Regions from separate parts of the Bacillus sp. AP8 genome, predicted to be linked through region 2. Evidence: riboswitches for the same ligand, from Rfam matches in the RefSeq annotation. Region 2 holds a riboswitch; each other region holds the start of a gene.
What was found. Region 2 has a riboswitch for cobalamin ahead of BN349_RS21200 (hypothetical protein). Riboswitches for the same ligand answer to the same signal wherever they lie in the genome.
Positions count from the first base shown of each region.

Region 1: it holds a riboswitch for cobalamin, as region 2 does, so the genes downstream of both, BN349_RS17260 (hypothetical protein) here and BN349_RS21200 (hypothetical protein) in region 2, are expected to answer to the same signal.
Region 3: it holds a riboswitch for cobalamin, as region 2 does, so the genes downstream of both, BN349_RS09100 (cobyric acid synthase) here and BN349_RS21200 (hypothetical protein) in region 2, are expected to answer to the same signal.

Region 1 is NZ_CAPG01000072.1:14,429-22,554, reverse strand. Features, by position in the region: gene pssA (CDP-diacylglycerol--serine O-phosphatidyltransferase) at 35-763, shown strand; gene BN349_RS17295 (hypothetical protein) at 1,050-1,295, shown strand; gene BN349_RS17290 (hypothetical protein) at 1,366-1,593, shown strand; gene BN349_RS17285 (MarR family winged helix-turn-helix transcriptional regulator) at 1,864-2,289, shown strand; gene BN349_RS17280 (ring-cleaving dioxygenase) at 2,484-3,422, shown strand; gene BN349_RS17275 (flavin reductase family protein) at 3,443-4,054, shown strand; gene BN349_RS17270 (alpha/beta hydrolase) at 4,072-4,683, shown strand; gene wrbA (NAD(P)H:quinone oxidoreductase) at 4,808-5,419, shown strand; cobalamin riboswitch at 5,772-5,965, shown strand; gene BN349_RS17260 (hypothetical protein) at 6,217-6,765, shown strand; gene BN349_RS17255 (ABC transporter substrate-binding protein) at 6,769-7,716, shown strand; gene BN349_RS17250 (amino acid permease) at 7,825-8,126, opposite strand, start outside.
Region 2 is NZ_CAPG01000090.1:33,050-41,175, reverse strand. Features, by position in the region: gene metG (methionine--tRNA ligase) at 1-1,609, shown strand, start outside; cobalamin riboswitch at 1,688-1,887, shown strand; gene BN349_RS21200 (hypothetical protein) at 2,174-2,398, shown strand; gene BN349_RS21195 (MFS transporter) at 2,720-4,171, shown strand; gene BN349_RS21190 (permease) at 4,359-5,231, shown strand; gene BN349_RS21185 (TIGR03943 family putative permease subunit) at 5,250-6,092, shown strand; gene BN349_RS21180 (hypothetical protein) at 6,178-6,537, opposite strand; gene BN349_RS21175 (DUF1450 domain-containing protein) at 6,853-7,092, opposite strand; gene BN349_RS21170 (flavin reductase family protein) at 7,345-7,833, shown strand.
Region 3 is NZ_CAPG01000035.1:7,678-15,803, forward strand. Features, by position in the region: gene BN349_RS09065 (AIR synthase related protein) at 1-150, opposite strand, end outside; gene BN349_RS09070 (bifunctional adenosylcobinamide kinase/adenosylcobinamide-phosphate guanylyltransferase) at 234-635, opposite strand; gene BN349_RS09075 (histidine phosphatase family protein) at 587-1,213, opposite strand; gene BN349_RS09080 (adenosylcobinamide-GDP ribazoletransferase) at 1,165-1,842, opposite strand; gene BN349_RS09085 (bifunctional adenosylcobinamide kinase/adenosylcobinamide-phosphate guanylyltransferase) at 1,948-2,478, opposite strand; gene BN349_RS09090 (pyridoxal phosphate-dependent aminotransferase) at 2,475-3,569, opposite strand; gene cobT (nicotinate-nucleotide--dimethylbenzimidazole phosphoribosyltransferase) at 3,638-4,702, opposite strand; gene BN349_RS09100 (cobyric acid synthase) at 4,719-6,227, opposite strand; cobalamin riboswitch at 6,607-6,776, opposite strand; gene BN349_RS09105 (ECF transporter S component) at 6,778-7,284, opposite strand; gene BN349_RS09110 (fumarylacetoacetate hydrolase family protein) at 7,640-8,126, opposite strand, start outside.

The DNA of each region.
Region 1 (8,126 bases), on a different contig from region 2:
CGGATAAAAACAATCATAAAGAAAGAAGAAATATATGAAAAGGCATATACCTAATTTATTTACTTTTGGAAATTTATTTTGCGGATTTTTATCTCTACATTTTTCAATGAATGGAGATATTAGCAATGCGGCAATATTAATTTTTATTGCTATTATGTTAGATGCAGTTGATGGAAGAGTAGCTCGTATTTTGGGAGTATCAAACGATTTAGGAAAACAATTGGATTCTTTAGCTGATATTGTTTCCTTCGGTGTGGCACCCGCATATTTAGTGGTTCATAGCTATTTTACTGATATGGTGATAGTAGGGGTTATTATGACTTCGTTATTTCCACTATTTGGCGCATATCGCTTAGCTAGATTTAATCTAACAAAAACAGAAGAATCTATGGAATACTTCACAGGAATCCCCATTACAATGGCAGGTGGACTCGTAACATTTTTTGTTTTATTTAGCCATCATATAAATATCATTATTTTTATGATTATGTTTTATGTATTAGGCTTATTAATGGTAAGTAAGGTTAAAATACCAAGCTTAAAAGATGTTAAGCTTCCAAAAAACGGGATACTAACAAGTATTTTTATGGTTTACATGTTCTTGTTATTATGGAAAACTGGATTTAAACAAGTACCGCTTCTTTTTTACGTGTCCTTAGTGATCTATTTAGCATTTATTATTGTTCGTTTTATTAAAGAAAAAGAAACAATACCTAGAAAACGAAAAAAGAAAAAACGAAAGCAAGCGATGAAGAAAAAGTAAGAAAGAATAACATGTAAGGCATTTATTATATCGATAAAGGTGTAAACATTAAGCAAGGATTTATTTCATTTATAAATTCTTGCTTCTTTTATTGGCTTTGTTTTCTAAAATAGAATCTTTAAAGACCCTTTTTTCTTGATGCATAAGACACTTTCGTATCTCTTACAAAAGTGTAAGGTTATGTAAGGGAAAGACATATCACATTTTTTCGCTCTCCCTTATACTAAATGTAGATTCAAGATTGCCTTGTAGGAATGAAAAATATGGATAAGGAAGGGGAACTACCATGATCTATGAAATTCAACAAATTTTTACGTTAGATAGCTTAAGCACGTTAATAGATTCTTATGGGAGATTAGGTCCTCTTTCAGGTGCTTTTCTCCCGTTTATTGAAGCCTTTTTACCTTTTTTACCTTTAACCGCATTTATGATGGCTAATGCAGCTTCATTTGGGTTATTTACAGGATTTATACTATCTTATGTAGGTTGTCTGGCTGGAGCCTGGAGCCTGGAGCTTATATTGGATGTTTAGATATTTTGGTGAACGTCCATTTTAAAAAAAATATCGTGAAAAAGACAGTGTTAAGAAATATTCTGCTTGGATGGATCAAAAATGTATCCTAATAGTAGCAATGCTTTGTTTGCTTCCTGTATTTCCAATTGCATCAGCCATTGGAATTTTTGGTATGACTTTCGTATTTAGTGTACTAGGTAATGATTTGTTTCAGATTATAGTAAATCCATTAAAAATAATTGTGATTGCAGTTGTAATGATTAGTATAAGCATACTTGGAAAGTTTGTTGAACAAAGATTTGCTTTAAACAATTAAAATAGATTTAAAGAATACTTGGTTATTATCAATAGCGAATATCCTTTTTTAGAAATAAATGGACAGAAATTTGTAAATGTCTTGCATTAACATCCTAAAAAACAGTCTCTTAGAGAATAGTAAAGGTGGAAAATGTTCAAGATAGATAACAAGTATGATGAAATTAAAAAAAGTAATTAAAATGGTTTGACTTTCTTTTTTATTTCGGTTATTATTATCTCGAAATCGAAATAAATTTACTCGAGATAATAGTGTAAAGGAAGTGCTAAAATGGAAAACAACTTATCCTTAAAAGCATTAGTTATTCTTTTACGTGCGTCACAGTCCGTTCAAGATAAAGTAAAGCAAGATATGGGAAAGTATGGCGTAAACCCAACTGAATTTGCTGTACTTGAACTTCTATATCATAAAGGTGATCAACCTATTCAGCATATTGGTAAGAAAATATTATTAGCTAGCAGTAGTATTACGTATGTAGTTGATAAATTAGAGGATAAAGGATTTGTTGCACGACGTGCTTGTCCAAAAGATCGCCGCGTAACTTATGCTTCTATTACAGAAGAAGGAAAGGCATTTATCGAAGAAGCTTTTCCAAAGCATAAAAAGACGATTGAAACAATTTTTGAGAATTTATCACAAGAAGAGTTAGAAACAACTATTGATTTATTAAAAAAAATTGGTCTTCGTAACAGTTAATGTCATTACAAATGAAATGAATCTGTTTTTCAATCAAAAAGGACACAAAAAAACCGGCAACGGTTTTTCATTTAAAATAATATCTCGAAATAGAGATATATGAATTAGTGGTTTTGTGGTGGTAGGAAAAGGCAATGTGATGTTAATAAGAGACGTCATTTGTGTATTCGAACAAAAACGGAGGAGAAAAGAACATGAGCAAAAAAACAATGGGTATACATCATATTACAGCAATTGTTGGTCATCCGCAGGAAAACGTTGATTTTTATTCAGGTGTACTAGGCTTGCGTTTAGTAAAAAAGACAGTAAATTTCGATGATCCGGGTACTTATCATTTATATTTTGGAAATGAAGGAGGAACTCCAGGGACAATCATAACTTTTTTTCCATGGGCAGGTGCGCATAAAGGGAAAATTGGTGCAGGCCAAGTAGGTGTTACATCTTATGTGGTACCAATTGGAGCTATGTCCTTTTGGGAAAAAAGACTAGCAAAATTTAATATTAAGTTTTCAAAAACAGAAAGATTTGGTGAACAGTATCTTTCATTTGAAGATCCACATGGACTTTTATTAGAGATAGTAGAAAGAGCGGAAGGACAACAAAATTCATGGAGTTTTGGTGAGGTCACTTCTGATGTAGCGATAAAAGGTTTTGGTGGAGCGACCTTATATTCCAAGAGACCTGAGCATACAGCTCAATTATTGGAGCAAGTGATGGGGCTTGAACGCATTGGTCAAGAAGAAGATATTATTCGTTTTCAATCAATTGGAGATATTGGAAATGTAATTGATGTTAAAATTTCATCGCTACCAAATGGTGAAATGGGAGTAGGTACTGTTCATCACATTGCTTGGCGAGCAAAAGATGATGAGGACCAATTAGATTGGAAGCGATATGTGAGTGAGCATGGTTACGGTGTAACACCTGTTCGAGATCGGAATTATTTTAATGCGATTTATTTTAGAGAGCATGGTGAAATATTGTTTGAAATTGCAACGGATCCTCCGGGATTTGCTCATGATGAATCACAAGAAACAATGGGCGGAAATTTAATGCTTCCATCTCAGTACGAAATACATCGAGAAAAATTAGAAGAAATATTGATTCCTGTTCATGTACGGAGCTTAGATTAAGTAGATAAGAGGTGTTAAATATGGTGTCAATTGATCCTACATCTTTAAGTGAAAGAGATAACTATAAATTTTTAATAGGTAGCATTATTCCTAGGCCGATTGCATTTGTTACTTCCACTTCAGAAGATGGCACCTTGAACGCAGCACCATTTAGTTTTTTTAATATTGTTTCTTCTAATCCTCCACTTATTTCGATATCTATTCAAAGAAGAAATGGTGTTGAGCGTAAGGATACAGCTAGAAATATTGCTTTTTCAAAGGAATTTGTAGTTCATATAGTCGATGAAAATATAGTTGAGCAAGTTAATCAAACAGCGGCAAATCTGTTACCTCATGAAAGTGAAATAGAAAAAACGGAACTTACCATCTGTTCGAGCAAAAAGATTTCTACGCCCGGAGTTAAAGAAGCGAAGATCAGAATGGAGTGCGTACTTGAGAGAATAGTTGAACTTGGGGGAGATGAGAACAACGGATGTGATTTTGTGATAGGGAAAATTGTTCAATATCATATTGAAGATAGTCTTTATGACAAGGGACGAATTAATGCTAAAGAATTAAATGCTGTGAGTCGTTTAGCGGGAAGTAATTATGCCACATTAGGTAAAGTCTTTTCAATAGAGAGACCAGAATAAGAATAGGGGGTATTATTTTGAAACATCTTTTTATACCTGGAAAAAGTAAAACAAGTCGGACATTGCTGTTACTTCATGGAACGGGTGGAAATGAACATGATTTATTACCATTAGCGGATATTATTGATCAAGAGGCAGCTGTATTAAGTGTTCGTGGAGAAATTCTAGAGAATGGCATGCCAAGATTTTTTCGTCGTTTAGCTGAAGGGATCTTTGACGAAGAAGATTTAATTTTTCGTACAAAGCAGCTACATGAATTTATCGATGAATCTGCAGAAAAATATGATTTTGATCGATCAAATGTTGTAGCTATTGGCTATTCGAATGGAGCTAATATTGCAGCAAGTTTGTTATTTCATTATAGCCATTCCTTAAAAGGAGCCATTCTGCATCATCCAATGGTACCAAGAAGAGGAATTGATTTACCAGATTTAACAGGTACTTTTACATTTATTGCAGCAGGTAAGAATGATCCTATTTGTCCAGCGCAAGAATCAGAAGAATTATTGAGAACACTAAATCAAGCGGGTTCTGATGTATCCATATATTGGGAGAATTTTGGTCATTCGTTAACTCGCACTGAGGTTGAAGAAGCAGCGAAGTGGTATAAAAGCATTTTTAGTAATTAGATTGGTTGATATTAGGAATCCTTTTGGGAGGTGATTCCTAGAAATATACGAGAAGGGTGAATACAACATGGGGTTTTTAAATAGATTATTTACTAAAAAAACTAATGGTGAGGAGAATGTGAAAATGGAAAATGTTAAACTAGCAGTTATTTATTATAGTTCAGGTGGTACAAATTACAAAATGGCTAAAATGGCAGAAGAGGGTGCTAAAGCTGCTGGAGCAGAAGTCAAAGTATTGAAAGTAGCTGAAACAGCACCCCAAGCTGCAATTGAGTCGAATCCTGCATGGAAAGCTCATCTGGAAGCAACGAAAGATGTTCCAGAGGTTACTCTAGCGGATTTAGAATGGGCAGATGCCATTATCTTCTCTGTTCCAACTCGCTTCGGTAACATGCCTGGTCAAATGAAGAATTTCTTGGATACAACAGGTGGTTTATGGTTCAACGGAAAATTAGTCAATAAAGTAGTTAGTGCAATGAGCTCGGCCCAAAATGCACATGGTGGTCAGGAAGCAACTATTTTATCTCTTTATACAACTATGTATCATTGGGGTGCAATCGTTGCAGCTCCTGGTTATACTGATCCTGTAACATTTGCAGCAGGAGGAAATCCATACGGAACTAGTGTAACTGTTAATCAACAAGGTGAAATGGTTGAAGACGTTGAAGAGGCAATTAAGCATCAAGCGAAACGTACAGTCACTATCGCTGAAGCGATAAAAAAAGCAAATCAATAAGTATTTTTAATAAAGGAGCCTCGTTGATGAGACTCCTTTATCTTTTGAGGGTGGGTATGAAGTAAAATAATCTTTCATTGACCTCAATGTGTACGAAAGTCTATTTGTAAGAGAAATGTAAGTAGTAATCTGTAAAATCTTATTTAAGGTGAAAATAAGATATGGATTACAAAAGAGATCTTCCAATCATAGTTTAACTTAGACATATACTGATTGCCTGATTAAACGTTTTTGGCTATCTAGAGGATTCTTGTATACATCAATCTATAGTGTCATATATGGAAGTATGTATTATTGAGCAACTTACTATAATATGCATCTATTGCCATGTTATGATAGAAGATAAGTGAATAAACCTTGCAGAGAAAAAAGACTATTAGATTAGTTAAAAGGGAATTCGGTGTAAGTCCGAAGCTGTTTCCGCAACTGTAAGTGCTGATGAAATAAGAAAATACCACTGTTTTAAGCATTTGTGTTTGAAATGGGAAGGTTCTTAAAGTAAGATGACGCACAAGCCAGGATACCTACTTTTTTTTCATCGTATTTTACTCTTCGGAAGTTAAGAGGATTGTATGGCAAATTTTCATCTTATTTAATTATAAAATAATGGATGACGAATGCCGGCCAATAATCTTGGGTGGCTTTTTTTATGAGAAAAGAAGATGTTTCTATATGACAATAGGAATTCTATCAAATAGTAGAAAGTGGTCATATAAGAGGAATATTGGCTTAATCTTGTAATTTATGACACTACAAGAAATACGAGAGGTCCATCGCTAATATATAAGGAGGTTCATATGTATATGGTAAAGAAAGACTTACGCTTTTTATGCTATCCGTATATGAGAGAATCGGCATCAACTGTTGACTTTGAGATTAGAACGGACTCTTTAGCAACACGGATTGGGCTAGCTGCCTCATTAACGAAAGACATTTCCATTGTTCATAAGGATTTAATGTACTTAATTGAAATGGCTTATCACCTTAATGGTTCTGCTCGTGGTAAAGTGGCGATAACTGAGGAAGATCTCGACCGTCTTAGCTCCATGTACGACTTCTATGTTTCTGAAGTTAAAGAAAGGATAGAAACATTTGTGCTTCCGCAAGGATCTACTGCCGCTTGTGTATTGCATACTTGTAGAAGTGAAGCGAAGAAATCTGTCCGAGCTCTACACAAAGTGAGCTTAGAAATGGATGTTGAGAAAATTCTATTTGATTATGCGCATTTGTTAGCAAACGTTCTATTTGTAATGGCTGTATATGTGAATAAGCAAAAGGAATTAACTGAAGTTGAATTTATAAGTAAATCCTATGATACGAGAAAAAAGAAAAAGTCGGGGGAATAACGAATGAAGAAGATGAAATTATTTAGCTTGATTTCCGCTCTATTATTAGCCTTGTTTTTAACTGCGTGTGGCAGTGATAATCAAACAAAAAAGCAAAATGAATCAAAAGATGCAAAAACCGAAGTGCAAGCATATAAAGTCAAAGATGATACAGGAGCAGAAATTACTTTTGACAAAGTTCCAGAAACAGTTGTTTCCCTACAACCAAGTAACACAGAGATTTTGTTTGAATTAGGTGTGGGAGATAAGCTTGTTGGTGTTACAGATTATGATAACTATCCTGAAAAAGCGAAAGAAATCAAACGAGTTTCGGACTCAGTTAACGTAAATACAGAAGAAGTAATAGCTTTGAAGCCTGATGTTGTAATTGCCTATACAATCGGTGATGAAAAAGTCCTTCAACCAATAAAAGATGCAGGAATTCCTATTTTCGTTATTCAATCAGCAGCAACTATTGATGACGTATATGGAGACATTGAACAATTAGCGGCAGTAATGGGAGTAGAAAAAAAGGGGAAAGAAATTATTTCTCATATTAAAGAACAATTTACTTCTGTTCAAGAAAAAGTAGCTAGTATAGATACAAAAGCGAAAGTTTACTATGAAATTAGTCCTTCTCCAGATATTTATACAACAGGTGCAAAAACATTCCAGCAAGAAATCTTAGACAGTGCTGGAGTGGAGAATATTTTTGCGGATAAAGAAGGTTGGATGAAGCCTACTGAGGAAGAAATTATTAAGCGTAACCCACAAGTGATATTAACAACAGTAAATTATATTGATAATCCGGTAGATGAAATTAAAAATCGGAAAAGCTGGAATAACCTTGATGCAGTGAAGAATAATCAAGTTATCCAATTAGATGCTGATATTATGTCTCGTCCAGGACCGCGTATTGGGGAAGCTGTAGAGCTTGTAGCTAAAGCTGTATATCCTGATTTATTTAAATAATAGTTTTGTTAAGTCATAATGTTGTGATTTTGATACTGTACATGTAAATAAACTAATGAAATAACCGTTAAAAAAACCGCGAATGTATCATCCGCGGTTTTTTGGGGGCTATTCTTCAATATGAAAATCTGTCGTTTGTGTGCTAGTGTGTTTCCATTTTAGAGCATAAAATACATAACAAAGTATAAAGAAACCTACACCGATTAGTAGTCCAGTTAGTTGAGTGGAATCAAATGCTAGAAAAATTAATATAGTTATGCAAAAAAGGATACAAACAATGGGAACGATCGGATAAAAAGGTACTTTATATTTTAAATCATTCAGTTTACCTCCTGCTTTCAAATACTTTCGTCGAAACATAAATTGTGAGAAAGCTATACCAATCCAAGAAATTGTGACTGAAATACCTG
Region 2 (8,126 bases):
TAATGGCTCTCTACATTTAGGGCATGTAGCTGCTTTACTTCCCGGTGATATATTAGCTAGATACTTTCGACAAAAAGGTGAAAAAGTATTGTATGTTTCTGGAAGTGATTGCAATGGTACGCCCATCTCCATCAGAGCAAATCAAGAGAAGACTTCGACTGAGGAAATTGCAAACCGATATCATCAGGAATTTACTGAATGTTTTCAAAAGCTAGGATTTACGTATGATTTATATACAAGAACGGATGCCAAACATCATCATCAATCGGTTCAAAATATATTTTTCCAATTACTAGAAAATGGCTTTTTATATACTAAAAAAATAGAGCAAGCGTATTGTGAAAGAGATCAGCAATTTTTGCCGGATCGCTTTGTTGAAGGAGTATGTCCAAATTGTGGAGCGAAAGCACGAGGAGATCAATGTGATAACTGCGCAGCTATTTTAGACCCATTAGATTTATTAGAGAAAAAGTGCAAAATATGTGGTAATGAACCAATTATTAGAGAAACCGAACATTTTTATTTTTCTTTTAGCCAATTTCAGCATCAGCTAGAATCATTTGTTGCATCTGCTGAGCAAGAACAGCGCTGGAGGGAGAATGCCATTTCCTTAACAAAAAGATATTTGCAGGAAGGACTTCCGGATCGAGCAGTAACACGTGATTTACCAAACGGTGTAGATGTTCCTGTTGTCGGATTTGAGGGTAAAAAAATCTATGTTTGGATTGAAGCTGTTGCAGGTTATTTAACCGCAAGTATAGAATGGGCAAAACAACATGGAGAGCAAATAGATCATTTATGGAATAATGAAACAATATCATATTATGTTCATGGTAAGGATAATATTCCATTCCATACGGTCATTTGGCCAGCTATACTTTTGGGAATAAAGAATAAGGCATTGCCTACACGGATTATTTCCAATGAGTATTTAACCTTAGAGAAGCGTAAGTTGTCTACTAGTCAGAATTGGGCTGTATGGGTGCCATATATCATAGAAAGGTATGATGCAGATTCCATTCGTTATTTTCTAACAGTGAATGCGCCAGAAAATCGTGATACGGATTTTTCATGGAGAGAATTTATTTATAGCCATAATGGTGAGTTGTTGGGGGCTTATGGGAATTTTGTGAATCGGACATTAAAATTTATTTCTAAAGCATTTGATAATAAAGTTCCAAAGGGTCAGATTGCTTCACCTATTCAGGCACGTACGAAAAGCTTATATAGTGAAATTGGAGAGAGGATTGAGGAAGGACATTTTAAAGAAGCTTTAGAGGAAATTTTTAAATATGTTCGAGAGGCTAATCGTTATTTTGATAATCAAAAGCCTTGGAATCAAGTAAAGAAACAGGAATTGGAAGGCAACAATACACTAGCAACATGTGTTTATATAATTTGTAATTTAGCGCAGCTTTTACAGCCATTTTTACCTTATTCAGCTGAGAAGATTCGTACAATGCTCAGTATTGATAAGATAGAATGGCAGGAACAAACAGAACTTCCGAGCGTTATCCAATCTGTACGCCCTTTATTTGAAAGATTAGATATCCATTTAATTGACGAAGAAGTAGATTATTTAGTGAATGGCTCAAATCATACAATATAAGATTTCAATAGTATTTTTCTAAAAAGTTACTGCTGTTTGTAAAATTTATAATTTTTTGTTATATTTAACCAGAAAAATGAATAAGCGAAATTAATAGGTGTGGATAAAAGTAGTATGATTTTATCTGCTTAAAAGGGAAGTCGGTTAGAATCCGACGCTGTCCCGCAACTGTAATTGGGAGCAATTCGAAAATACCACTGTTTCTGAATATAAGAAATGGGAAGGTTCGAAAAGCGATGAACATAAGCCAGGAGACCTGCCTAATTAATAGTTACATCAGTTACCTACGAGGATAGGAGGTGTTAATAGCGAATTATTTAGCATGGAAAATTTTGTAGTGTATTTTTCGTGTTTATTAAGATTTCTTTCGTGAATTAACAACTTCCTTTGGAAGTTGTTTTTTTTATTTTAGCTAGTAGTGGTTACCCTAGACGCAATATCCCTAATTGTACATTTATAAGACCCCCAATTTTATAAATTATGAAAGAAAGATGGGAACCACTACTAGCTTTTAATTTGATTGTTCACTATACAAATAGACATAAGCATAGGGAGGGCTGTATATTGAAAACGATTGATTTTTACATTCATCATTTTAAGTCTCTCATTTCGAACAATCTAGTGAGTGAGAAAGCCATTACTTTAGAAGAGGTTTATACAAGCTTAACTAATCAAATTAAAATTCAATTGATTAATATAGAGAAAAAAGACCAATCAATGAAAAATCTTGATCAAGCATATAAATGGATACGTCAAGATGTGTTAGGTCGACAAACGAAGGTTATATAAGAAAGCATTATATATCTGGATTGGTAGTATAAAGGTTATGTTAAGGCTAGACTTTTTAGAAACAATCCAGAGTTAATGTTGAACGAGTACGAAAAATCTGTGATGTGCGTAATTAGTTGTTATTATGAACTAATGGCAACATTCCTCCATAACAGACTTCTTCAACATATCCCCTGTTTCAAAATAACAAATACCCATCTATTCCATCATTTTTTAAACGTATAGCATCTTTAAGGTGATTCATACTAATGGTAATTCGTATGTGGTTAGCGATACCCGTCGATTTAATGACTTTACATACATATGGAGGCAGAATTAGTCATGAAAAAACAATTAGAGTCAGCTCGAGATTTACCACGACGTAAAAATAAATGGCTTATCCTGCTTGCTGTTGGATTATTTACATTTATGTCTACTTTGGATGGAAGTATTGTAAATATTGCTATTCCAACGATGTCAAAGGAATTATCTGTCGATATGAACCAAGTAGAATGGATTGTTTCTATTTACTTAATGATTATTTGTATCTTTATACTACTATTTGGCAAATTAGGAGATACCATTGGGAAAGTTAAAGTATTTCGGCTAGGGACATTTATTTTTATTTTTGGCTCTTTCCTATGTGGAATAAGTTATTCATTAACTGCTTTAGTTTTATCAAGAATGGTTCAAGCACTTGGAGCCAGTATGACGATGGCAACGAACTATGGGATTATTACTGAGCAGTTTCCTGTTCAGGAAAGAGGAAAGGCATTAGGGTTAATGGGCTCATTTGTTTCTTTAGGTAGTATAGCAGGACCAGGTATAGGGGGTGTGATTATTGGCCATTTTAGCTGGGAGTATATTTTTCTAATTAATGTTCCTATAGGGTTAATCACAATTCTATTAGGTTTTTTTATTTTACCGAAAGATCAAGTGTATGTTGAAAATAGAAAGGTTGACTATCTAGGTTTTGTCTTATTTGGAGCGTTCATCTTTTTCCTATTCGGCGCTATATTTGTTGGTCAGGAGATTGGCTTTATGAAGCCTCTTATTAAGATATTATTTGTATGCTCAATTATAACGTTCATTCTATTAATAATAGTGGAAAAGAGAGTTCAGCAGCCATTAATTAATATTCAAATCTTTGCTAATAGAGGATTTTCTTTAGGGTTAATTTGTGCTGTTTTAGTTTTTACAACAAGCTTTTTTTATAATGTATTGATGCCTTTTTATTTACAAAAAACATTAGCTCTAACAGCAAGTTCTTCCGGCTTTTTGTTAATGATCTTACCATTAGTAATGGTTATTGTAGCCCCTATAAGCGGATACTTGTCTGACAAGGTTAGCTCCGAAATTCTAACCTTTATTGGATTAATTATTCTTACTTGTGCACAGCTCTTTTTTGTATTTATTGATCAAACTACACATCTTGGCTTTTTTGTTCTGTCAGCGGCCTTAATGGGAGCTGGGGTTTCCCTGTTTCAATCACCTAATAATGCAATTATTATGTCTTCTGTCCAAAAGCATCAGCTTGGTATAGCAGGTAGTATGAACTCTCTTGCAAGAAATGTAGGGATGGTAATTGGAGTGGCCTTAGCGACAACTAGTTTATATAGCGCGATGAGTTATAAAGCAGGTTATGGGATTAAAACCTATATTGAACATAGACCCGATTTATTCATATTTGGCTTTCACTTTGCATTCATCTTTGCCTTTTTCATTTGTTTATTAGCAACTGTATTAACGGGATATCGCATATTGAAGAGAAAGCAAATTGTACAAAAAAGTTAGTATACTGTTCGATTATTTATAGATAAATGATGTATGAACAAACGGTTATTTATTGAATAGACACTAGTTAATTAGAAAATAGTTGTTATATATTGCCTTTGATATTGCCAGCTTTGATAATGATAAAATTGGTGTGAACTTTTAATTAAATAGAAGAAGCTAAGATTTTTGAAAGGAATCATACACTTTGTCTACATTTTTGCAACTGAATACAATTTTTATAAGCATTTTAATTGAAGCTATACCTTTTGTTTTAATAGGAGTTTTTGTAGCTGGATTTATCCAGATTTTTGTTAAAGAAGAACTGGTAGCTAAGCTAATACCTAAAAACAAATTTCTAGCTGTTTTATATGGAACATTAATTGGTGGGCTATTTCCAGCATGTGAATGTGGGATTGTGCCAATTGTTCGCAGATTAATGATGAAAGGCGTACCTCTTTATATTGCCATTCCTTTTATGCTAACAGGACCAGTTATTAATCCTATTGTTATGTTTTCAACGTATATTGCTTTTGGCAACCAGTGGGATATCATGATATATCGTGGATGTATAGCATTATTAGTTGCTTTCATCATCGGTATTTTGATTTCTTATTTGTTTAATGGAAATCAGATGTTGCAGATATCTTCATCTAGTTCATGTTCTCAAATCACAAATCTTTCTTTTATGCAAAAAATGGTCGATATGCTTAGACATGCTATAGAGGAATTCTTTTCTGTTGGGAAATATTTAATTATTGGAGCATTTATAGCTGCAGCTATGCAAACATTTTTAAAAACGTCAACATTATTAGAGATGGGGCAGACAGAGGTAACATCCTCTTTAGTAATGATGGGACTTGCTTATGTATTATCTCTTTGCTCAGAAGCGGATGCTTTTATTGCTTCTTCTTTTAGTGGAACTTTCTCTATAGGGGCACTTGTAGCCTTTCTTGTATATGGTCCAATGGTGGATATAAAAAATATGTTAATGATGTTAAGTGTATTTAATAAAAGATTCGTTTTTATATTAATTATGCTCATTACGATTTTGGTATTGCTGGGATCATTAATGATATAGGAAAGGAGGAGGAAATTTATGTTTCGAGCGCTTATATTAATGATTTTTACGTTTTTTTTCTATCGTCTACATGCAACTGGAGATTTATCTAAATATATAAATATGAAATATTCTTATATTTCGTATATCGCAATTTTTATTTTTGCAATTCTAGCAGTCGTACAAATATTTAACGTTGCAAAGCATAAAGACGAAGTACAATGCTGTTCTGACCATTCTCATATGAATGTAAATCAAAAGCCATTATTCTATCGATTTCTTCATTATGGAATTTTTATCTTTCCGCTCGTTACAGGGCTCTTTTTACCAGTTGCAACGCTTGATTCAACGATTGTTAAATCAAAAGGATTTTCATTTCAAACGATTGAATCTTTAGAAGCTTCTGATCCATACGCTCAAACGCAATATTTAAAGCCCGATACAAGCGTATATTATGGAAAAGAGGGCCATTATGAATTAATGGAGAAGGAATTGAAGCAATTTGCTCATAGTAACAAAGTAGAACTAAATAATGAAAATTTCTTAAAAGGAATGGAGATCATTTATAATTTCCCCGGAGAGTTCATGGATAAAGAGATTTCATTTGATGGATTTACTTTTAAAGGGGATACCTTGAAGGTAAATCAGTTCTTTATATTGCGTTTTGGAATTATACATTGTATTGCTGATTCAGGAGCTTTTGGTATGCTTGTAGAATTTCCTGAAAACGTTCATTTCACGGATGATGTATGGCTTAATGTAAAAGGAAAAATATCCACCATGTATTACCAACCTTTTAAAGCTACCATTCCTGTTTTAAAAGTTGAAGAGTGGAAATCCATTAAGGAACCAAGTGATCCTTATACGTATAGACAATATTAGAATGAACATAAGTTTTATGGCATGTAAAGAAAGGTTAACACAACGGTGATGGTTTTCTCTGTTGTGTTAACCTTTGTTTGTTTTATTAATGCTCAACTTGCTCTCGATACCATGACCAAAACGTTTCTGTATTTGTAATAGTATGAGGTAGTTCTCCTAAATTATTTTCGTCATGTAAAAAGGACTCTTGATATTCTGCAAGGGATAGTTCCTTGAACTCAAATTCATTGTTTAACAAGTCTTTAAAAATAAAGCCACGGTCAATGATGGAAGCAATATTGCCTAATAATGTGTGACCTCCATTATCATCAAAAAAACGAAGCTGCTTAAAATTACTTAAATGAAAGCTGCGTAGTACAACATGCGTACATACTATGCATCTCACGATATTTTCGTAAGGACTTTTAACAAGTGTATAAATGGCTTCCTTTTTCGGTTGGCTCATCCTATCTCCACTCCCATAAAATAATATGTGTAACTAAAGAAGTTATGAAAATGATCTTACTTATATATAATCTAACATGGATTAGGAAGAAAGAAATGAAAAAATCATTAAATTTTGGTTAGAATTATGTAAATGTTTCAGTTGATGTCAACCAATTAGCTATAGTTGATTATATTGTGTTTAAATATGTTTTTGTAATTATTTGGAAATGTGTGTAGAATAAGAATGGTTAGGAGTATCTTCTTCATGATTGTCTGAATAGAGAAATGATGTGGGATTGGCTGTTTCATTAAGAAGAAAATAAAGGAGGGCTCATTATAGCTGAGCTAACTCCGCCTCTATTTTTAAATGAATATTTGATAGGCATTCTTCGTTAGTTTTTCCGAATACTCGTTGGCCATTAACAAGTGCGTATGGGCGCATTTTACATAAACCACATATATTTAGGCACTCATAACGCATTACAGTAACTTCAGAGTAATGTTCCAATAGCTTTTCTAGATCAATAGAAGAAAGTAAATTTGAATCACATATTTCGATAATGATAAACCCCATATTGTCTCCTAGCGTCCACTTTTTGATAACATTTTTATGAAAGAAAGCATTTTATTAGAAAAATGGAAATAACTTTGTTATATTGTATTTATACTTATTATACCATTTAGTATAATAAGTATAAAGTAAATCATCTTAAGATGTATGGCAGCTAGTTTATTATGAAGAAATGGAATGATGACATATTCACTTATTCATTTGTAATAATTATAAAGTGAAACTTCCGTCATAATTAGAAAGGAGAAGAAAGATATGAATACAGATGCTGCTACATTTAAAGAAGTTATGGGAAATTATCCTACAGGTGTAACAGTTGTAACAACAATGAGTGATAAAGGAAAACCGCTAGGATTAACTGTTAACTCTTTCGCTTCAGTATCCTTAGATCCTATGCTCATTTTATGGTCTATAGACAAAAGGGTGTCTTCGTATAATATTTTTGTTCAAGCTGAAAAATTTGCCGTACATATTCTGGCAGAAGATCAAGGCGAAATTTGCACATTGTTTGCAAGTAAAGATGTGGACCGTTTTGGAAACTGCCAGTGGAATACATCTGAAAGAAATCTACCGATTCTTCAGGATGTTTCAAGTGTGTTAGAATGTGAGACTTTCCAAACAATAGACGCTGGAGATCACATGATATTGATTGGAAAAGTCATTAACATGGAACATCAAGCTAAATCTCCACTTTTATATCACAAAAGAAAATTTGGGGCTATTCCAAAGGAATTTTATTTATAAATCTATCAATATAGTCTAATCGTATGATGTGAGGAAATACTAGTCATACGGTTAGGCAAAGAACCTATGTACGAATGAAGTAAAGAAATAGGTTCAGGATTCATTTTTCATAATCCGTTGTTATTTTTTATACTTTATTACTTAAAAAGTATGTAATATGAAAATAGGCTGTTTTCGCATTTTTTATTACCTACGACCCAGTTAGTGAATATAGGCTAGTTGATTTCCGCTTCCGTTTCAAATGACTTTTATGCTTATTTTATTCACTGGATTTATGTTAAAACAAACAATCT
Region 3 (8,126 bases), on a different contig from region 2:
AACACGCGTTGTGAGTTTCCCCGTTAACTCTGGCTGAACCGATAATACATCAAATTCCTTTTCACCAATTGCTGCACTGATATCAACCGCAGTTAGTAAAAACTGATTATCCGAAAGTGCCACCACCGTCAAATCTCTAATTTGTGCCATACCAAAATACTCCTTTTTTCACAGTAAAGTTTCATCTTATATCTATCTAAATCATTCATATCTAAATAGGGGATACTCCCAGATCACTTCATTGTTTTTGCTAAGCCGTGCCATATACTAGTTACCTTATTAGCCATTTTAACAGCATCCTGTTGAATCCACCCCATCACATCTCGTAGCCTGCGATCATGAACATTGATAGGAACAATTCCTCTACCCACTTCAAGCATGATTAATATCAATTCTTGTGATGAGGATAATGAAGACCATTTATCATGAAAATACTGGACAATTTCTTGATCTGTTTTACCCATTTTAATAAGTTGACTAACCCACACTTCGAAGCCTTCCATAACGATAATAGGTGCATTATCAACATCTTCAAAGCTTGCACCTTCGTATGCAGATATCCATTTGGCATTACTCCATTTATTTCTTACAAATTGTCGCTTACCACTGTAGGCACCACCGATGATGATGTGCATGTCCATTCACCTTCCTTCTTAACTAAAAATAGCTCAGTAGCCTGACCAAAATGAACCTTCACATCCCAATAATCTATATCTGTACATAAACTAGAAACAATGTGCCGGATGACACCACCATGCGAAACAATAGCAATGCTCTTTCCAAAGTGTTCATTCAATAATACTTTCTCTAACATAAATTGAATAATTCTGTTCTTAAAATCTATTCCGCATTCCCCATTTGGAATACTGGCTGTCTGCCAATTGGAGAGCCAGTAACAATAATCAGGGCTATTCTTTAATTGTTCATATGTCTTTCCTTCCCAATCACCAAAATGAATTTCACGTAAACGTGGATCACAACAAATTTCTTGTTCTCCAAAAAGAAAATGAGCCGTTTGTTGACAACGAAGTAAATCACTACTAAAAATTTTGTCCATTTTCTTTTGTATGAAGATTGCTCGTAGTTTTTTATAATCTAATAACGAATCAGCCAATATAGGCTCATCAGTATATCCCATATATTTTTTTTGCCTATTAAATGCCGTCATACCGTGACGAATAAGAATAAGATGTATAGAACGCTCAAATTCCATAATTCTGCTCCTTCAATTGAGGTTCCTACAAGATCCCCATTAATTCCGTTAAAATGTTTAACAGCCCATTTTCCGTAAACCCATGTAAATAAAAATTGTAACAGTATTAAAATAGCAAATGGATAATAAAATACAGTAATGAAAAGTAACCAACATAAAGCAATCCAAATATCTTGCCATCCTAAATACTTTCTCCATTCGTGTGCTAAGCCTCTATTTTGGATAGCAGGAAAAAGCAGTAATTGAAATAGAGCTTGAAACCTTGAAAGAGCAGGAACAAACAGAAAAACCAAAATTAACACTAACTCATTATTAATCGCTAGTAATTCATATAACAATCCTACTTTCCATATAAAAAGAAAAATAACTGCAAGTACCGCAAAACTTCCAACGCGAGAATCTTTCATTATTTCATATTTTTTCTCCATAGATGCATTTGAACCAATTGCATCTGCAACATCCATCCATCCGTCTAAATGTAAGCCACCTGTTGCATATACCCATGCCGTTAAGAGAGCTAACATTAACAGCGTATCTGGTAATATAGGATGTAGGAGGAGATAAACAATCGCCATAAAACAACCAATGACAATTCCTGCAAAAGGAAAAAAGCGCAGAGCCCATTTCATAGATTTTCGATTCACATCACAGGCAATTGGCAAAGGAAAGCGAGTTAAAAATTGTAAAGATAATACCGCTCCATACCAAATATTTTTAATTTTAATCCCTCCATATCATTTCCAATTAATTGGACTTCCAGCAACTACTTGTATCGCTCGGTCACTTTGTGAAACAACATATTTATGAACAGCTTGTAAACTATACAAATAGCTCTGAACTCCTTCATCTAAAATAGGAATTTCTTCATTAAGATCATTTGAAACGAAAATAATCGTTAGTTGTTTTAATCTAGCAATATCAAACAACTTTTTTAACCGTTCAATCATTATTTGATAGGATTTATTTTCAGAAAAAAGCACATTGCTACTCCAGACAGTTAAACAATCGACAAGCAAAACAGAATGATTTGGTACGAGCTGAATTTTTTCATGAATAAAATATGGTTCTTCAATCGTCGTCCATTGTGACGTTCGACTTTCTTGATGAAGCTTGATACGATGATTCATTTCTTCATCAATATTTCTCTTAGATGTAGCAACATAATATAGACCTTTAGCCTTTAATTTCTTAAATAAATCCATAGCCATTCGTTCAGCCAAAGAGCTTTTTCCTGAACGAACGCCACCTGATATAAAAATGATCAAGCTCGCTCTCTCCATTCTTTTAAATGTCGTACGATGCTTTCATTTTCCTCTCTCGTTCGAATTGCAATACGTAACGCTTTCCCTTCAATATCTAAAAAATTATACGTATGTCTCACTAAAATCCCTTTTTCAACTAAAAACAATAATAAAGTCTCATGATTATCTAATAAAGGATCACGAAGCAAATAATAATTCGTATAAGTATTAGATATTTCAAACCCTAATTTCTGAAATTCTTTTGTTAACCACACCTTTTCTTCCAAAACAAATGCAGCAGTCTTTTTAATAAAGTCATCACATTCTGGTAAACATTCTATTAAACTTAATGCTACGGCATTGACACTCCAAGGTACTTGCATTTGCGATAATTGATTTATCGTTTGTTCATCAGCCATTATATAACCTAAACGAACACCTGGAACAGCAAAAATCTTTGTTAGTGATCGTAATACAATTAAGTTAGAGTATTGCTGAATGAAACACTTTACACTTTTTTCATTTGGAGAAAAATGAATGAATGCTTCATCAACAACAACGTAAGTTCCATACACATTTGCTTTTTCTACCAAATTTTTCATTACTTCAAAAGATAAACGAGTACCAGATGGATTATTTGGACGACATACAAATATCGCATCATTCGTCTCTAAAACTTTTTCCCAGTTGTTCGGTAATATACAATCATTCCAATACTCCTCATACAGATAGCAAGTATAGCTAACACCATTTGCTTTACAAGCCCATTCATATTCACTGAAGGTAGGATGAAAAATAGCCGCTTTTTTCCCTTTAAATAATGATGCACTCAAATGAATCGCTTCTGCTCCTCCATTTGTCAAAAGTACTTGATTACTTGCGATTTCTTCATAATTAGCTACTTTCTCTGTATGCTCTTTATAAGTTAAATCAGGATAGATGTTACTTTTTTCAACTATTGCAGTCATCATTGCTTCTACCATAATAGACGGTATTCCAAAAGGATTAATATTTGCGCTAAAGTCTTTTAGCCCAAAAGAATTCATACCTTTATCTTGAAGAATAGATGCAATAACACTTGTTTTTCCTCCATGCTCTGGCCATTTAGTTTTCATATAGAAACTCCTCGCAATTAAAAATAGTATAGAGACAATTATACTAACTGTTTCTATGCATTTGAGTATTAGCTTCTTGAACTTTCCTTCGATACATTCGCATCCTCGAAAGTAGCCATTTCACTGACCATTTTTGTCGCTGCTTCTACCAAACTATATGCTAAAACAGCGCCACTTCCTTCTCCTAAACGCATTTGTAATGATAAGAGAGGTTTCTTACCAAGCTTTTCGAGAGCAGCAGTATGACCCGGTTCCACTGAATGATGACCTGCTATCATATAATCTTTTACTAATGGACATAATTTGACTGCTAATAAAGCACTAGCTGTACAAATAAAACCATCTAATAAAATCGGAATCTTTCTAGATGCAGCATACAGCATCGCGCCTACCATAGCACCAATCTCGAATCCACCTACTTTTTGTAGCAAGTCTAAAGCATCATCAGCATTAGGCTGTAATAACTTTAAAGCATCATCAATTACTTCTGCCTTATAATCAAGTGCTGAAGACAAAAGCCCTGTCCCTTGTCCAACAAGAGAACGAACATTTAAACCAGTGATAGCAGCAACTATAGCAGAGCTAGATGTTGTATTAGCAATTCCCATTTCACCAACAATTAATAATTTGGCTCCTCGATTTATAATGTTTTCCGCCCGTTTTATTCCAACTTCAATAGAACGAATCGCTTCTTCCTTTGTCATTGCTGGGCCCTTTGCAAAATTCTTCGTTCCATATGCTACTTTTTCAATACATAATCCGTCTGCATAGAGATCCGATTTAACACCAACATCAACAATTTCTATTAATCCGTTCACATTTTTTGTAAAAACATTAATGGCCGCTCCACCATTTAAAAAGTTCATCACCATTTGAGCTGTTACTTCTTGTGGATAGGCTGATACTTTTTCTTCTGCTATACCATGGTCTGCTGCAAATACAATGACACCCGGAGGGTACACAGTAGGCATCTTCTCCCCTGTAATTTCTGTAAGCTGGATTGCCACTTTTTCTATATCTCCTAAACTCCCAATTGGCTTTGTCAAATTATTAATATGTTGTAGGGCGATCTCACCCATGTGATGATTTACCTCATTAATTTCTTTAATGACAGATTGCAATTTTTCACTCATTGCCTTTCCCCTTTTCTCATCGATGTAAAATTTCGTAAATTTTTTCTATATCTACATTTTGACGTACATGGTTTGCTAAACGTCTATACTCATTTTCTTTTAATACCTCTACATCAAGTGTACGCTCTATAGATGGTAGACCTATAGTTGCACGCACTTGATTTAAAAACACCCCACGAAATTCATTGTTATGAAATATATGATGTAAATAAGTGCCGATAATTTTCCCATTATTCATACAGCACCCCTCTTCTTCACCATTTAAAAAAGCAAAGCAAGGTACATATTCAGTCGTTTTAGAAATACCCATATGCACTTCATAGCCCTTTAAAGGAATCATCTCTTCACCAAAGCATTTCGTAAATCCATTTGTTATAACTGTTTTCTTGTCTTGCTTCATCTCAGTGACTATCGGTAGTAAACCCAAGCCTAAAATCTTTGTAATATCTGATTCAACCTGATATTCATCAAGTAATTCTTTACCTAAAAGTTGATATCCACCACAAATTCCAAAAATGTAAGTACCTTTTTTCACTAATGAGAGAATCTTTCTATCTAAACCAGTTTCTTTCATAAATTCCATTGCGTAAGCAGAGTTTTTCGTTCCTGGAATGATAATAACATCGGGATTACCTAGTTGACTGGTTTTTTTTACAAAACGAACATTACAATCTTTTTCTAAACGTAATGGATCCAGATCTGTGAAATTAGAAAAGGTTGGATGTGCAATGACAGCTATATCAATATCCGCCTCATCATTCGTACCTCTTATGCTATATTGAGCAAGGGACAGACTATCTTCACCGTCAATTTCTAAATTAGGAATATAAGGAATAACCCCTAAAACCGGAACACTAGTATATTCCTCAAACCAATCCAGTCCAGGTTGTAAAAGCGTTACATCTCCTCGAAATTTATTAATTATGACCCCTTTCACTCGTTTTCGATCTTCCTCGGACAACAACTGCAATGTACCTACTAAACTAGCAAAAACCCCGCCACGATCAATATCACCAACTAGAATTACAGGTGAATCAACAAGTCTAGCTAATCTCATATTGACCAATTCTCGATCATTTAAATTTATTTCCGCCGGTGAACCAGCCCCTTCTATAACAATGCAATCATACTCATCTGCTAGCTTCTTAAACGATTCACTAATAGCTTGCAAACCCGTTTCAAAAAAATTCTGACGATAAACCGCCGCCTTCATATCACTATATGGCTTTCCGTGTAAAACAACCTGAGATTTCATATCTCCAGATGGCTTTATTAATATAGGATTCATGTGAACAGATGCATCTACTCCTGCTGCTTCAGCTTGTATTCCTTGAGCTCTCCCAATTTCAAGACCATCATTTGTTATATATGAATTCAAAGCCATATTCTGTGATTTAAAAGGCGCTACCTTTAAACCATCTTCTGAAAATATTTTGCATAAGGCTGTCACAAAAATACTCTTTCCTGAATCAGAATGAGTTCCTTGAACCATTATCGGCTTTGCTTTACCTCTTACTATTTCCATGAGCTATCTCAACTCCTTTAAATAAAAATCAATAAAGTTACTAACAGTAATTTGGTTACAATTTTTTCACAAACATGTTTTATTGTATATAAAAGTCGATAGGATCGTTAGGTACGAGTCGGAATAGTAGGATTGGTCAGACACCCCGCAAGCTCTATTTACCGAAGAGGATCACCCGCCCGTTCCGTGATAAGCGAACCCTGAATTTAACTCTGCCCGTATTCACTATTTGTTCATAGGAAACAAAGTATGCGAAATAACCTATATAAAAAAGCACTAGGCTTTTGGGAGCCTAGTGCCTTATACAACAAAATTATGCCTTCTTCTAATAGTCAACACAAAATATGTATAAAGACAACATGCTCCCTGAAAAAATGTTGTGAAAATTCTGTTTAAAGGAGGTATCCTGACTTAGATTCATCTTACTCTCTCACCTTCCCAAATCATTATGATTAAGTGGTTTATCCTGAGATTTCATCATCATTACAGTAGTTAGGGTCTGTAGAGGATTCTCACCTCTTTCCCTGATCTCTAAACAGTTATTATTCTGTTAAATGGTAGAAGGGCTTATATACTTTTTCTTCCACTTTAAAGGTAGTGCTGCAAAAACAATTTCAGCAACTACTATATTACAAACCGAAGCAATGGCAAGTGCTGGGAATAATACAAAAATCACATCTTTTAAAATTGGATATAAAGCTAAAAGTGATAATGGACAATTAAAGATAAATGCAATCACGACTGATATCCCAATACCAAAAGCTTGATTTATTTTTTTGCCAATCCATCTACGTGTTACACTATACAAAAACATAGTAATAGCCATCATTATCGCTATTATGAGATGAACTGGAAAGGATAGCGGAAATCCAGCTATTAAGGATGAAATCATATGTCCAAGAAATCCAAGAGCCATTCCAAAGCCCGGACCCAATAACAGTGTTCCAATAAAAGCTGGAGCTGCATCAAAAGCAATGGACCCCATTACTTTAATATTTGCTCCTATAAAACACATCGCAATTAGTAAAGCACATATGGTTGTTTTTTGAATCTTCAAAGCTACTCTCCTTTACTCTTTATGACGTTCTCTATTTCTATTATAGAAGTGCAGCAACAAACGTACAAGATACTATACTCATATAAGACAATATAGTAGCGTTTTGTGCATTACTATAGTATAGTAAAATCTATTTAATTTTTCAAAAAAAACTGCTAAAAACTCAGAATATCAATTGAGTATTCCAAGTTTTTAGCGAAAGAAGACGTAAAATTAAGCCTTTAAGCTACACCTTTTAGTATATTGATTATCCAAAACTAAACCTGTAATTATGTTTATAAAAATTTTTCAATAAACAAGTTTTACCAAAAATAACTCTATATTTTCAATCAGTTCCAGTTTTATTTTTTATAAATTACTCTCTGGTATTTTGTATAAAAATGTTTGATAATGTACCAAGTTTATCAATTGTAACTTTTACCACATCACCATCTTTTAACCATACCCTTTTCTCTTCAGGATAGCCCAAAATAACTCCTTCTGGCGTACCTGTCAAAATGACATCGCCTGGTTGAAGAGTAAAATATTCCGAAATATAAGTTATAAGTTCTCTACAACTGAAAATCATATCAGATGTATTAGATTTCTGACGAATTTCTCCATTTACATAAGAGGTTATATTTAAGTCGTCGGGATCCTCTATCTCATCCTTGCTCACCAAATATGGTCCAATTGGACAGAAACCATCACTTGTTTTACCAAGTAACCATTGAGAGCTTTGTGATTGTAAGTCACGTGCAGAAATATCATTTGCAATACAGTATCCATAAATAACTGAAAGGGCATCTTCTTTTTTAACATTTCTTGCCTTTTTCCCTATAATTATTGCTAATTCTGCTTCA